DNA from 2 places in the Herbiconiux sp. FW305-C-125 genome. Region 1 is predicted to be linked to the other one. Evidence: predicted binding sites of a transcription regulator. Region 1 holds the regulator's gene; the other holds the start of a gene.

The links. The regulator HrcA, encoded in region 1, represses chaperone genes, less so after heat shock. The targets are predictions, from matches to a motif close to TTNGCACTCGNNNNNNNCGAGTGCNAA.
Region 2: groES (co-chaperone GroES) is a predicted target of HrcA. The motif match lies at 4,076-4,102, and genes of this name have one in related genera.

The regions. Positions count from the first base shown of each region.
Region 1 is NZ_JBYSYO010000003.1:87,574-95,245, reverse strand. It holds gene AC3WLB_RS10775 (NAD-dependent epimerase/dehydratase family protein) at 1-884, opposite strand, end outside; gene lepA (translation elongation factor 4) at 995-2,845, shown strand; gene AC3WLB_RS10765 (DUF1990 domain-containing protein) at 2,842-3,510, shown strand; gene hemW (radical SAM family heme chaperone HemW) at 3,515-4,762, shown strand; gene AC3WLB_RS10755 (DUF4870 domain-containing protein) at 4,871-5,386, opposite strand; gene hrcA (heat-inducible transcriptional repressor HrcA) at 5,555-6,589, shown strand; gene dnaJ (molecular chaperone DnaJ) at 6,644-7,672, shown strand, end outside.
Region 2 is NZ_JBYSYO010000001.1:957,670-965,341, forward strand. It holds gene AC3WLB_RS04910 (hypothetical protein) at 1-216, shown strand, start outside; gene AC3WLB_RS04915 (ABC transporter substrate-binding protein) at 294-1,652, opposite strand; gene AC3WLB_RS04920 (ABC transporter substrate-binding protein) at 1,805-2,614, opposite strand; gene rarD (EamA family transporter RarD) at 2,627-3,583, opposite strand; gene groES (co-chaperone GroES) at 3,696-3,992, opposite strand; gene AC3WLB_RS04935 (THUMP-like domain-containing protein) at 4,174-5,397, shown strand; gene AC3WLB_RS04940 (DUF4190 domain-containing protein) at 5,433-6,095, opposite strand; gene AC3WLB_RS04945 (DUF4190 domain-containing protein) at 6,192-6,470, opposite strand; gene tsaD (tRNA (adenosine(37)-N6)-threonylcarbamoyltransferase complex transferase subunit TsaD) at 6,591-7,643, opposite strand; gene rimI (ribosomal protein S18-alanine N-acetyltransferase) at 7,640-7,672, opposite strand, start outside.

The DNA.
Region 1 (7,672 bases):
CTCCCGAGGTACGCGCCCGACCGCAGCTCGTCCACGAGCGCGGGCCCGTTCGGCTCCCACCCCAGGTCGATGCGGGCCGCCGAGCCGGTGGCCTGCTGGTCGAGCAGCAGCGCGTCGGCGAACGCCGCCGAGCCCAGCCGCTCCCGCGTCTCCTCGACCGACGACGGAGCCACCCGCCCGTCGAGCCCGGCCGCCGTCGCCGCCGCCTCGCCGAGCTCCCACACGGTCGGATTCTGCCCGCTCGCCCCGATGTAGTACGAACCGGGCGACGCGAGGTCGAAGGCCAGCAGGTACAGCTCGGCCAGGTCGTCGACGTGCACGGTCGTCCAGTGCTGCTCGCCGGAGCCGATGAGCGAGAGGGCCGGCGCGACCCCCGACCCGCGCGGCGCATCCTGGATCAGCGACGGGATGCCCTGGCCCCGCCCGAACACGATCGCGGGCGCGATGATCGTCGTCTTGATGCCGGCCGCCGAGCGCACCCGCGCCTCGATGGGCAGCCGCCACGCGGTCAGCTCCGGCGGGTCGAGCGCCGAGCGCTCGGTGATCGCATCGCCGGAGCCGAACACCCAGATGCCGCCCGTGTGCACGTAGGGCTTGTCGCTGCCCTCGAGCCCGGCGAACGCCGCCGAGACGAAGGCGTCGTCGGCGGCCGCGGCGTCGGAGTCGGCCGCGAGGTGGATGACGCCGTCGCTCTCGATGGCGAGGTGCGTGACGAGCTCGCGGTCGGTGACGCTGCCGAGCACCGCCCGGGCGCCCGTCGCCTCGACCTCGGGGATCGCGTCGGGGCGCCGCACGAGGGCGACGACGTCGCGCCCCTGCTCGCGGAGGTGACGGAGGACGGTTGAGCCGATGAAACCGGTCGCGCCGGTGAGGAGGATAGCCATACCCCAATTCAACCGCTCGATCCGTCTTCCATGCCCGACATGGCAGAATAGGTCGTCCCCTCTTTCCGGTTGCAGACCGGCGTGGCGACCCAGACGATCAAGAGGAATGCGTGAGCCCCACAGCCCTGAAGGCACTCGAACCGGCCTCCACCGACCCCGCGTTCATCCGCAATTTCTGCATCATCGCGCACATCGACCACGGCAAGTCCACTCTGGCCGACCGGATGCTCGGCATCACCGGTGTCGTCAGCGACCGCGACATGCGCGCGCAGTACCTCGACCGCATGGACATCGAGCGTGAGCGCGGCATCACCATCAAGAGCCAGGCGGTGCGGATGCCCTGGCGCCTCGGCGACCAGACCTACGCCCTCAACATGATCGACACCCCCGGGCACGTCGACTTCACCTACGAGGTGAGCCGCAGCCTCGCCGCCTGCGAGGGCGCCATCCTGCTGGTCGACGCCGCTCAGGGCATCGAGGCCCAGACCCTGGCGAACCTCTACCTCGCGCTCGAGAACGACCTCACGATCATCCCGGTGCTCAACAAGATCGACCTCCCGGCGGCCGATCCCGACAAGTACGCGAAGGAGCTCGCGAGCCTCATCGGCGGCAGCCCCGACGATGTGCTGCGGGTCTCCGGCAAGACCGGGCTCGGCGTCGAGGCCCTGCTCGACCGCGTCACCGAGCTCATCCCGGCGCCGGTCGGCGACCTCGCGGCGCCGGCCCGCGCCATGATCTTCGACTCCGTCTACGACGCCTACCGGGGCGTGGTCACCTACGTGCGCATGATCGACGGCAAGCTCAGCCCGCGCGAGCGCATCCAGATGATGTCGACGAGGGCCACCCACGAGATCCTCGAGATCGGCGTCTCCAGCCCCGAGCCCACCCCCTCCAAGGGTCTCGCGGTCGGCGAGGTGGGCTACCTCATCACGGGCGTGAAGGATGTGCGCCAGTCGAAGGTGGGCGACACCGTCACCAGCGCCGCGAAGCCCGCGACCGAGGCACTGCCGGGCTACACCGAACCGCTGCCGATGGTGTTCTCGGGCCTGTACCCGCTCGACGGCACCGACTACCCGGCGCTCCGCGAGGCGCTCGACAAGCTGAAGCTCAGCGACGCCGCCCTCGTGTACGAGCCCGAGACATCCGTGGCTCTCGGCTTCGGCTTCCGCTGCGGGTTCTTGGGGCTCCTGCACCTCGAGATCATCTCTGAGCGCCTCGAGCGCGAGTTCGGTCTCGACCTCATCGCCACCGCACCCAGCGTGATCTACGAAGTGATGACCGAAGACAAGAAGACCATCACGGTCACGAACCCCAGCGAGTTCCCGGGCGGCAAGATCGCGAGTGTGAAGGAGCCCGTGGTGAACGCCGCGATCCTCGCGCCGAAGGACTACGTGGGCGTCATCATGGAGCTCTGCCAGAGCCGGCGCGGCACGCTGCAGGGCATGGAGTTCCTCGGTGAAGACCGGGTGGAGATCAAGTACACGATGCCGCTCGGCGAGATCGTGTTCGACTTCTTCGACAACCTCAAGTCGAAGACCGCCGGCTACGCGTCGCTCGACTACGAACCCGCCGGCGAGGCGGAGGCCGATCTGGTGAAGGTCGACATCCTGCTGCAGGGCGAGCAGGTGGATGCGTTCAGCGCCATCGTGCACCGCGACAAGGCCTACGCCTACGGGGTGCTGATGACGGGGCGCCTCCGCGAGCTCATCCCGCGCCAGCAGTTCGAGGTGCCGATCCAGGCGGCGATCGGCGCCCGCATCATCGCGCGCGAGTCGATCCGTGCCATGCGCAAAGACGTTCTCGCCAAGTGCTACGGCGGTGACATCACCCGCAAGCGCAAGCTGCTCGAGAAGCAGAAAGAGGGCAAGAAGCGCATGAAGATGGTGGGCCGGGTCGAGGTGCCCCAGGAGGCCTTCATCGCGGCCCTCTCGGGCGACACCGAGAAGAAGGACAAGAAGTGACCGTGGCCGATGCGCTGCCCGCCGCCGCTCCGCGCGATGCACCGCTCAGCTACGCGGCCGTCGGCGCGACGCAGGCGCCCGACCTGCTCTACTACCCGCCGAAGGGCTTCCGGCCGATGGAGCGCCAGGCGCGCATCGGCTCCGGTGCAGCCCGCTTCGAGACCGCGAGCGCGAAGCTCATGGCGTGGGGTGTGCAGCGCGGTTCGGGGCTGACGGTCGACGACATCCGGATGCCCGCCCCCACCGACACCGACTACGCCGGCCTCGTCTACGACGCCGCCGGCACGCCCGTCCGCCCGCGCAGCGCCGACGCCGAGCAGGCCTACGGCGAAGACGGCACCCCGCTCGTCACACCGGGGATGACGGCGGTCGTGGGCATCCGTCTGCTCGGGCGCACCGTGGCCGCGCCCGTGCGGGTGGTCTACCTCCTCGACGAGCCCGGTCGGCGCGGCTTCGCCTACGGCACCCTGCCCGGCCACCCCGAGTCGGGCGAGGAGCTCTTCGCCGTCGAACACCGCAGCGACGACTCGGTCTGGGTCGTGGTGCGCGCCTTCTCCCGGCCCTCGTCGTGGCTGTACTGGCTGGGCTACCCCGTGCTCCGGGTGATGCAGGAGCGCGCCACCCGCCGGTACCTGCGCTCGCTGTCGCCCGCGCGGGGCGTCTAGGGTCATGCCCTCCACTCTCCCGCTGGGAGATCCGGCGCCGGTCGACGGGCTGCTGCCTGCGTCGGCGGCCGCAGCCGCAGCCGCAGCCGCCGACGCCGGTGCTGACGTGCCCCGCGGCTTCGGGCTCTACGTGCACGTGCCGTTCTGCCGTGTGCGCTGCGGCTACTGCGACTTCAACACCTACACGGCCACCGAGCTCCGCGGCGTGCGGCAGTCGGACTACGCGAGCCAGGCCATCGCCGAGATGCGGTTCGCCGCGGGGGTGCTCGACGCATCCGGCCAGCCGGCTCGCCCGCTGGCCACCGTGTTCTTCGGCGGCGGCACACCCACCCTGCTCCCCGCCGGGCAGCTCGTGGCGATGCTCGCCGCCGCCCGCGACACCTGGGGCATCGCCCCGGGAGCCGAGGTCACCACCGAGGCCAACCCCGACTCCGTCGACGCCTCCTACCTCCGGACGCTCGCGGATGCCGGCTTCACCCGGGTGAGCTTCGGCATGCAGTCGGCGGTGCCGCACGTGCTCGCCACCCTCGAGCGCACGCACGACCCCGAGCGCATCCCGGATGTGGTGCGCTGGGCCAAGGACGCCGGTCTCGACGTCAGCCTCGACCTCATCTACGGCACCCCGGGCGAGAGCCTCGACGACTGGCAGCGGTCGATCGACGCGGTGCTGGCCGAGCGGCCCGATCACATCTCGGCCTACGCGCTCATCGTGGAGGAGGGGACGAAGCTCGCCCGCCAGATCCGGTCCGGACAGGTGGCCGCGCCCTCCGACGACCTGCAGGCCGACATGTACGAGCGGGCGGATGCCGCGTTCGGAGCCGCAGGCTACGAGTGGTACGAGGTGAGCAACTGGGCCCGCGACGCGGAGCACCGCTCGCGCCACAACCTCGGCTACTGGGTGGGCAACGACTGGTGGGGGATCGGTCCGGGGTCGCACAGCTACGTCGGCGACACCCGATGGTGGAACGTGAAGCACCCGGCGGCGTACGCGCAGCGCATCGCGGCGGGGGAGTCGCCCGCGGCCGGCCGCGAGACGATCAGTGCGGATGCGCGCGAACTCGAGCGCATCCTCCTCCTCACCCGCGTGCGCGGCGCTCTGCACCTGCGCACGCTCGCGCCCGAGGCGCGTCCCGCCGTGGCCGCTCTCATCGCCGAGGGTCTCATCGACGGCCCGGCTGCCCTCCGCGGCACCCTCGAGCTCACCCTGCAGGGCCGGCTTCTGGCCGACGCGGTCGTGCGCCGCCTCACCTGACGCCTCGACCCCTCAAGCAACGGCGAACGGCGTGTCCGTTCCCGTCGCCTTTGGGCGAAGCCCAACCGAAGACGGGAACGGACACGCCGTTCGCCGTTGCGCCTCCGCTTACTTGATGAAGCGGAAGTTGAAGAAGTAGCGGTAGGTGCCGCCCTGGTTCACCTTGATGCCGGCGATGATCGCGAAGATGAGGCCGACGATCTGCACCGCCCAGGCGAGGAAGTAGAACAGGAAGCCGATGAAGATGAACGCCGTGATCGTGCCGATGATGTAGAGGCCCACGACGAAGATCGCCACGGTGATCTGGAAGTTCAGGGACTCCTTGGCCTCCTGGTTGGTCAGCGGACCGCGGTCCTTGAACACCAGCCAGATGATCAGCGGCGGGATCCAGCCGAGGATGCCACCGAGCTGTCCGAGGAAGGCCCACTGCTTGTCCTCGGCGGGCGACAGCGGAGCGCCCGCGGGCGCCTGCTGGTAGCCCGGCTGCTGCTGGTAGCCCGGCTGGGGCTGCTGGTACCCGGGCGGCGGGGCCTGGTAGCCGGGGGGAGGTGTCGGCTGTCCGGCCGGGGGAGTGGGCTGGCCGGCGGCCGGGTCGTACGGCGGTGTTGCGTTGGGGTCAGTCATGTCTCGCCCTTTCAGACGTGGGATGCACGGGCTCGTGCACAGAGACAAGATAGCGCCCGGGCTGACGGGCAGCAATGATTTCCGCTCAGGGTGTTCGCATCCCCCGCGTCATAATCGGAGATATAATTGGCACTCCGGTGTGGTGAGTGCCAATACGAGGAGGGTGCGATGGTCTCGGAACGCAGCCTCGAGGTGCTCAGGGTGATCGTGCAGGACTATGTCGCCTCGCGCGAGCCGGTCGGTTCGAAGAGCATCGCCGAGCGGCACTCCTTCGGCGTGTCGGCCGCCACCATCCGCAATGACATGGCGCTCCTCGAAGAAGAGGAGCTGATCACCGCCCCGCACACCTCCAGCGGCCGGGTGCCCACCGACAAGGGCTATCGCCTCTTCGTCGACCACCTCGCCGACCTCCGGCCGCTCAGTCCCGCTCAGCGGCACGCCATCGAGACCTTCCTCGACTCGAGCGTCGACGTCGACGACGTGCTGGCCCGCACGGTGCGCCTGCTCTCCCAGCTCACCCATCAGGTGGCCCTGGTGCAGTACCCCTCGCTCTCCCAGGCGCGCGTGCGCCACGTCGAGGTGGTCTCGCTCACCCCGCGGCGCCTGATGACCGTCGTCATCACCGACAGCGGCCACGTCGATCAGCGCGTGGTCGACGTGCCGGCCGAGATCGACGACGCGCTCATCGCCGAGTTGCGCACACGCTTGAACGAGGCCGTCGGCGGACTCGGCCTCACCGAAGCCGCCAGCGCGCTCACCGGCGTCGCCGACCGCTTCCCGCCCGAGCACGCCCCGACGGTCTCGGTGGTGGCGGGCATCCTGCGCGACCAGGTCACGGCCAACCGGCAGGAGAAGCTGCTCATCGCCGGGGCGGCCAACCTGGTGCGCACCGAGGACGACTTCCACGGCAGCATCCTCCCCGTGCTCGAGGCGGTGGAGGAGCAGGTGGTGCTGCTGCGGCTGTTCAGCGAGATGGAGGCCGACCAGCGCGGTGTCACCGTCTCGATCGGCCGCGAGAACGAATCGTTCGGCCTCGGCGAGACATCCATTCTCGCCTCCGGATACTCCGGGATCGGCACCTCGGTGTCCCGCCTCGGGGTGCTCGGCCCCACCCGCATGGACTACTCGAGCAACATCTCGGCGGTGCGCGCGGTGGCGCGTTACCTCTCCCGCACCCTCGGAGACTCGGGCAGCGCAGACTGACCGTTCCTCCGCCACGGCTACACGACCCTCACCGATACGAAGGAGAAGCCCCCGGTGGCTGACCATTACGACGTGCTCGGCGTCTCGCGCGAAGCGACGCCCGAGGAGATCAAGAAGGCCTACCGCAGGTTGGCCCGCGAACTGCACCCCGACGTGAATCCGAGCCCGGATGCGCAGGAGAAGTTCAAGCAGGTCACCCACGCCTACGACGTGCTGAGCGACCCTGGGCAGCGCCGCGACTACGACCGCGGCCCACAGCCCGGCTTCGGCGGCGGCGCGCAGGGCTTCGGCGGGTTCGGGGACATCTTCGAGACCTTCTTCGGCGGCCAGGGCGGCGCCTCCCGCGGCCCGAAATCGCGGGCCGAGCGCGGGCAGGATGCGCTGCTCCGGGTGGAGGTCGACCTCGGCGAGGTCATCTTCGGCACCCACCGCGACCTCGAGGTCGACACCGCCGTGATCTGCGAGACCTGCAACGGCTCGTGCTGCCAGCCGGGCACCTCCCCGGTCACCTGCGACATCTGCGGCGGCTCCGGCTCCATCCAGCGCACCGTGCGCTCCCTCCTCGGCAACGTGGTGACGAGCGCACCGTGCGGCACCTGCCGCGGCTACGGCACGGTCATCCCGAACCCGTGCCCCACCTGCCAGGGTCAGGGCCGGGTGCGCGCTCGTCGCACCATCCCGGTCGACATCCCCGCGGGCGTCGACACCGGCCTCCGCCTCCAGCTGCCCGGCCAGGGCGAGGTCGGCCCGGCCGGCGGCCCGCAGGGCGACATCTACCTCGAGATGAAGGTCAAGCACCACGACGTCTTCTCGCGCAACGACGACGACCTGCTCTGCACCCTCGAGGTGCAGATGTGGGACGCCGTGCTCGGCACCACCACCACCGTCCAGGCGCTCGACGGCGACATCGAGATCGAGATCAAGCCCGGCACGCAGAGCGCCGAGGTCATCACGGTGAAGAACCGCGGCGTCACGCACCTGCGCGGCAACGGCCGCGGCGATCTTCGGGTCGGGGTGCAGGTGGTGACGCCCACGAAGCTCGACCACAAGCAGAAGGAGCTCGTGAAGCAGCTCGCCGATGCG
Region 2 (7,672 bases), on a different contig from region 1:
CTACCCGGGCTGCGCTTCTCCGACGGCGGTGGCCGGGCGCTGCGGCGGTTCCGTGGCGAGATCGCGGGGGCATACGTCGAGGCGGGCAACTACCGGCACGCCGATGGCACCGTCTCCGGGTACCTGCTCACCCCGTCACGGATGGAGATCGTCGATCCGTTCGACTTCTCGTCGCCGGCCGAGTGGCATCGCGCCTGGTGGCTGCTGTCGGCGTAGCCGGCGTGCGCCCGGTGCCGTGAACGCAGAAGGCCCGGCACCCTCCGAGGAGGGGCCGGGCCTCGTGTGCGAGGAGACTACTTCGCGAGCGAACCGAACTCGACGTTCAGCGGCGCGTAGGTGTTGTCCTTGCCGTACTGGTAGATACCGATGTAGGCCTCGGTCGGGTCACCGTTGTCATCGAAGGTGATGGGTCCGGAGACGCCGTCGTAGTCGATGTCGGTGCCGGCGGCCAGCAGGTCGGCGCACTCCGCGAACGAGGTGCACTTCGTGCCGCCCTCGGAGACCGCCTTCATGTTGGCCTGGATGGTCGGGCCATCCGTGGCGCCACCGGCGACGGCGGCGAGCGCCATCAGGTTGACCGCGTCGTACGACTCGGCGCCGTAGCTGAAGTCGGTCAGGTCGGGGTTCACACCGAGCAGCTTCGCCTTGAACGCGTCGTCGGCGAGAACGCCGGGGAGCGTGCCCTTGGCGCAGTTCAGGGTGCCCTCGTCGAAGTCGGCCGAGTAGTCGGCCAGGTTGCCGTCGACGAAGTAGACCTTGCTGCCGTCGTAGCCCTTGGTGCCCACGAGCTCGGGGATGATGACCTTCGTCTGGTCGAAGGCGATCAGCGCGATGGCGTCGGGGTCTTCGGCCAGCACGGCGTCGATCTGCGAGGAGAACTGGCTGTCACCCTCGTTGAACGCCTCGGACGCCACGACGGTGCCGCCGGCGTTCTCGATGGCGGTCGAGACGTTCTGCTCGAGGCCCGAGCCGTACGCGTCGTTGAGGTAGATGATGCCCACGTTCGTGGCGCCGTCGCCCACCATCAGGTTGCCGAGCACGCGGCCCTGCAGCACGTCGGAGGGGGCGGTGCGGAAGTAGTACCCGCCGTCGGCGTAGGTCGAGAAGTCGGGCGAGGTGTTCGCCGGCGAGACCTGGACGACCTTCGCACCCGTCACCTGGTCGATGAAGGTGAACGAGACACCCGACGACGCGGCGCCGACGATGCCCGAGACACCCTGGCTCAGCAGGTCGGTGGCCGACTGCGTCGCGATGTCGGTGGTGGTGTCGCCGGAGTCGCGGTGGATGACCTCGACGTTGCCGCCCAGCACACCAGGAGCCGAGGCGTTGATCTCGTCGACAGCCAGGTCGACACCGGCGATCTCGGGCGGGCCGAGGAACGCGAGGCTACCCGTGGTGGGCAGGATCGAGCCGATCTTCAGCTTCGTGTCGCGGCTCTGCGCCGCCTCGGGCTTGACGGCCGTGATGTCGGCCGCTGCGGTGGCCGCATCGGGGCCGCACAGTGCTGCGGCTGCTGTGGTCTCTCCGCCGTCGGTGGAAGGAGTCGACGCGCAGGATGCCAGCAGAAGAGCCGTGGCACTGAACGCGGCGACACCCGCAACGATCGACAGGGGCTTCGAGCGCGAGGCCGTGGCCTTCGCAAATACGCTCATGGTGCTCCTTTTGTGAATATGTGCAGTTCTCGGCGAATTCGAAGAATTGCCGTGGATTCACGCTATGCGGCATTGCGCCACGGAACAATACGTTCGTGTTACAGGCACGTAACACGGGCAAATCGTTACCTCCCGGTGATGTGAGCGCGCTCTCAGCGGCGCAGGCCGAGCATCCGGAGCGCCCCCGCGGCGGGAGCCGTCGCATCCGTCGTGAGCTGACCGGTGACACCGGAATAGCGGATGCCTCCGGGCGCCTTCAGGCCCGCGAGGCACTCGCCGTAGCTCGAACAGGCGAGCTCCCCACCGGTCACGGCGGGCAGGAACGCCGCGACCGACGCACGTCCGTCGTCCCCGGCCGCCTGCGCGGCGAGCGCGATGAGCACCGTGGCGTCGTAGCTCTCGGCGGCGTAGCGGGTGTCGGTGAGCGCCGGATCGGAGGAACGGAGCCGGGCGGCGAACGCGTCGTCGACTGCGACCGGCGGGGCGACCGCCGAGAGCGCCGGGATGCCTGCCGTGGCGGCGGCCGCATCCGCCGCGTCGACGAGACCGGGAACGTGCGGGCCGACGATGGCGTCGACCCCGCGGCCGGCGAACGCGGCGACGGCGTCGGCGGCGCGCGTGCTCGAGGTGTCGCCGGCGTCGGCGTGCACAACGATCACCGAGGCGTGCCGCACCCCGCCGGCTTCATCGATGTCGCGCGCCGCCAACTCGACGCCGGCGAGCGCGCCCGCGCCCCAGGCGGCGTCGGGACCGGTGAGCGGCACCAGCGCCCCGATGGTGAGCACGCCGTCGCCGGTCGGAATGGGCTGCGCCATCGACGCCACCGGGGTGGGTGTCGCCGGCGGCTCGGGCGACGCGGCAGCCACGCACGCAGCGAGCGCGAGAGGCGCGCCTGCACACAGCATCGCGAGGGCGAGGACACGGGCGGCCCTGCCGCGGGCTCGGCGATGGGGGTGGGTCATGCTCGCCTCAGACTACCGCTGCGGCTCGGCGTCGCCCTCCGCGGCGCGCGATCCGCGGGCGGCGCGCACCATGTCGACGATGAGGATGGCGAGCGACAGCCACACGATCGCGAAGCCCACCCAGCGCGCGACCGGCATGGGCTCGTGCAGGATGAACACCCCGATCACGAACTGCAGGATCGGCACGATGAACTGCACGAACCCCACGTAGACGAGCGGCAAGCGCCGCGTCGACGCGGCGAACAGCAGCAACGGGATCGCGGTCGCGACGCCGGCGGAGACGAGGATGAGCGTGTGCCACACACCCACCGTGCCGAAGACGAGGCCGGTGGTCTGGCTCACCACGACGACCTGAACCACCGCCACGGGTGCGATCCAGAGCGACTCGAGGGTGAGGCCGCTGACCGCATCGACCCGCGGGCCGACGTGCTTCTTCACCAGTCCGTAGGTGCCGAACGAGGCGGCGAGCACGAGCGCGATCCAGGGCACGCTGCCGTGACCCACGGTGAGCACGACCACGGCGATCGCACTGACGGCGATGGCGGCCCACTGCATCCGCCGCAGCCGCTCGCGCAGCACGAGCACGCCGAGGAGCACCGTGGCGATCGGGTTGATGAAGTAGCCGAGCGACGTCTCGACGACCTGACCGCCCAGCGTGCCGATGATGTAGGTCTGCCAGTTGACGTAGATCAGGGCGCCGGCCAGGCCCATCCACAGCAGCAGCCGCGGCTGGCGCGCTATCGCGATGAACGGCTGCCAGGCGCGGGTGACCGTGAGCAGCACCGCGCAGAACGCGAGCGAGAACAGGATGCGCCAGGCGACGATCTCGAACGCGCCGGCCGGCCGCATCAGCAGGAAGTAGAGGGGGAACACGCCCCAGAGCACGTAGGCGATGACGGCGTAGATGAGCCCGGTGCGGAAGCGCTCGGAGGCCGAACCCGCGATGGCGGGGTTCGGTGCGGGCGTCACCGCGTCACTCTACTCCGGCGGATGCGCCTCATCGCGCGGCACCGTTCGCGGCAGACAGAGAACCCGGGCGGCCGAGGCCGCCCGGGTTCCGGGAACTGCTGGGTCGTGCCGACTAGCGGACGACGACCGCGAGCACGTCGCGAGCCGAGAGCACCAGGAAGTCCTCACCGGCGTACTTCACCTCGGTTCCGCCGTACTTGGAGTAGATGACCTTGTCGCCGACAGCGACGTCGAGCGGAACGCGGTTGCCGTTGTCGTCGATGCGGCCGGGGCCGACGGCGACGACTTCGCCCTCCTGCGGCTTCTCCTTGGCGGTGTCAGGGATGACGAGACCGGAAGCAGTGGTCTGCTCAGCTTCGACCTGCTTGATGACGATGCGATCCTCGAGCGGCTTGATGGAGACCGACACGGTTGACCTCTTCTTTCTCAGTTTCAAAACGTCTGGGTTAGCACCCTCACACCGAGAGTGCTAATCCGAGTTTAGGGCTGTTCCTGGCACTCGCGCAACGTGAGTGCCAGTGCTGTGCTGGTTGCGGTGCGGCCCGGCCTTCGCTCGGGCTGCCCGGCAACCAGCACAGTAAGCTAGCCCAGTGGATTCGGGCGAGCTCGCGGTACTGCTGACGCCCGAGGGGCTTCGGTTGCTCGACTCGCTGCCGCTGTACTCGGCGGGTGGATCGGTGCAGCAGGTGTCGGCGCTGCGCAAGGCGGGGCATCCCCCCGAGCTGGTGGCCGCCGTGCTGACGCAGGCGCGGCTGCGCGAGAAGGCCCGCGCCAAGTTCGGGGCCTTCGCCGAGCGCTTGCTCTACACGCCGGCCGGGCTCGAGCAGGCGACGCGACTGAAGGTCGCCGCTCTGCACGCGGGCCGCTTCCGCGACGCCGGGATCGGCGGCGCCGACCCGAGCGCCGGCCCGGGCGCCGGGCGCATCGCCGACCTCGGCTGCGGCATCGGCGCCGACGCGCTGGCAATGGCCGCCCTCGACCTTCCGGTCGTCGCCGTCGAGCGCGACGAGGTCACGGCCGCCGTCGCCGCCTACAATCTCGCCGGTTTCCCGACGGCCGAGGTGGTGCTCGGCGACGCCGAGACGTTCCCCCTCGACGACGTCGCCGCCGTCTACCTCGACCCCGCCCGCCGCACTGCCGGCACGGCTAACACCCGGCGCCTCACCCGCCCGGAGGACTACTCCCCCACCATCGACTTCGCCTTCGGCCTGGCCGAGCGGATGCCCACCGGCATCAAACTCGGGCCTGGCTTCGACCGCTCGGCCATCCCCGCCGCTGCCGAGGCGCAGTGGGTGTCGGTCGACGGGCAGGTGGTCGAGCTGGGGCTGTGGTTCGGGGCGCTGGCACGGCCGGGCATCCGTCGCTCCGCGCTCGTCCTCGACGACTCGGGAGCGGCCGAGCTGAGCGCCGAGGCCGACAGCGCCGACCTGCCGACCCGCGAGCTCGGCGAATACCTGTACGAACCGGATGGCGCCGTCATCCGCGCCCGCCTGATCGGCGCCCTCGGCGAGCGTCTCGGTGCGGGGATGCTGTCCCGCGACATCGCCTACCTCACCGGCGACGAGCTGGTCGCCACCCCGTTCGCCGACGCCTTCCGCGTGCGCGAACGGCTGCCGGCCGGCGAGGCGCAGCTGAAGAGAGCGCTGCGCGAGCGGCGCATCGGCACCCTCGAGATCAAGAAGCGCGGCATCGACGTCGATCCCGCCGCCCTGCGGACGCGTCTCGGCCTGAAAGGGCCGGAGGCCGCCACCCTCATCCTCACCCGCGTGGCCGGAGCGCACGAGGCGCTGCTGGTCGACCGGGTGGCCGGATGAGGGTGACGGCCTCCTGAGGCGCGTCACCAGGCTGCTCAGTAGCTCGAGTACATCGCTCCCGAGCCGGCGGCGGCCACGATCACCACGATGAAGATGATGTAGGCGATGATGCCGAGCACCCACAGCCCCGTGAAGACGTAGGACAGGATGAGGCCGGCCTTGGCGAGCCCGCGGCCCGACTCGCCGGTGCGGTCGATCTGCTTCAGCGAGATGTGGCCCGTCACGATGCCGGCGACCGAGAACACGAAGGCCAGGATGATCGTGACGATGGCGAGGGTGTTCATGGGCGGCGTGGCAGCCGGCGCGTAGCCGTAGTACGGCTGCTGCCCGGGCTGCTGGTAGCCGGGAGGCGGCGCCTGGCCGTAACCCGGGGCGGGCGGCGGGGTCTGGTAGCCCGCGGCCGGCGGCTGCTGGTACCCGCCGGGGGCCGGCTGCTGATAGCCGCCGGGAGCAGGCTGCTGGTACCCGCCCGGCGCCGGGGGCGTCTGGTAGCCACCGGTGGGCGGCTGTGGTGCCGCCGGCGCACCGTACGCGGGAGCACTGGGCGCGGGCGGCGGCGAGTACGCGGGAGCGGCGGGCGCCGCCGGGGGTGCCGGCGGCACCGGCGGGGCCGGCGGAACGCTCCCGGTCTCGGGCGGCGTCACGGGCGGAGTGACCGGCTCGCCGGCCTCAGGGGTGGGGTTGTTCGTGTCGCTCACGGAGAACGCCCTTCTGTTCGGGCCGTTGCCGGCCGCTTTCTGCGATCGTGGAACCAGCGTACGGGCAGACGCCTGCGCGCCGCCCGTGCGGACGGCTCAGTACGTGGTGACGGTGGTGTTCGCGGCCACGATCGCGATCGACACGATGATGAGGATGATGCCGATCACGAGCTCCACCGCGCCGATGATGATGCCGGCGATTGCGAGGCCGCGGCCGGCCTCCCCGGTCTTCTTGATCTGGTTGAGGCCGATCGCGCCGAGGATGATCGCGATCACGGTGAAACCGAGGATGGAGATCACCAGCGAGACGATGGCGAGCACGTTCGTCTTGCGGGCGACGGGTGCGGGCGTGTACGCGGGCGTGGGTTCGGTCACGGGGGCTCCAATGTCGTGGGAAACGATGACGGCACTATCGTGGCAGGGCCGATGAGAAAGTGTCAATGAGCCCCGTCACACGAGGTCGCTCCGGTGCTGCTTCGGGCTCGCGGCAGGCGCTCAGCGCATCTGGATCTCGGTGACCGGCAGCGTCGAATCCGCGCCGAACCCGAGGTCGGAGGGCGCGTGGCCAGCGCCGATCAGCTGCGCCCCGAGCGCGGCGATCATCGCCCCGTTGTCGGTGCAGAGCGACAGCGGCGGGATGCGCAGGCTCACGCTCTGGGCATCCGCTCGCTCGGCGGCCACCTCGCGCACGCGTGCGTTCGCCACCACCCCGCCACCGAGCAGCAGCCGCGGGATGCCGAAGTCGGCACAGGCCCGGAAGGCCTTGGTGAGCAGCACGTCGACGACCGCCTCGCGGAAGCTGGCCGCGACATCCGCCACCGGGATCGGCTCCCCCGCGTCGGCGGCGCGTTCGACCCACCGGGCGACCGCCGTCTTGAGGCCCGAGAACGAGAAGTCGTAGCGGTGCTTCTCGAGCTCTTTGGCCTGCATCAGTCCGCGGGGGAAGCGGATGGCGTCGGGGTCGCCGCCGAGAGCGGCCCGGTCGATCTGCGGGCCGCCCGGGTAGGGCAGGCCGAGCACGCGCGCCACCTTGTCGAAGGCCTCGCCGGCGGCGTCGTCGATGGTCTCGCCGAGGAGCTCGACGTCGTCGACCAGGTCGCGCACGAGGAGGAGCGAGGTGTGACCACCCGAGACGAGCAGGGCGATGGTCGGGTACTCGAGCGACTCGGCCGCGAGCACGTCGGCGCCGACGTGACCCACCAGGTGGTTGACCGCGTAGAGCGGTTTTCCTGTGGCGACGGCGAGGGCTTTCGCGGCTCCGACGCCCACCATGAGGGCACCGGCGAGCCCGGGGCCGCTCGTCACGGCGATGGCGTCGATGTCGCTGAGCCCGAGGCCGGCCTCGGCGAGCGCGGCCTGGAGGGTCGGGTTCATCGCCTCGAGGTGGGCGCGCGCCGCGACTTCGGGCACCACGCCGCCGTAGCGGGCGTGTTCGTCCATCGACGACGCGATCACGTTGGCCAGCAGGGTCGAGCCGCGCACGATGCCCACGCCGGTCTCGTCGCAGGAGGTCTCGATGCCGAGCACCACGGGTTCGGCCGCGTTCATCGGGAGTTCCCTTCTGCCGCGAGCGCCGC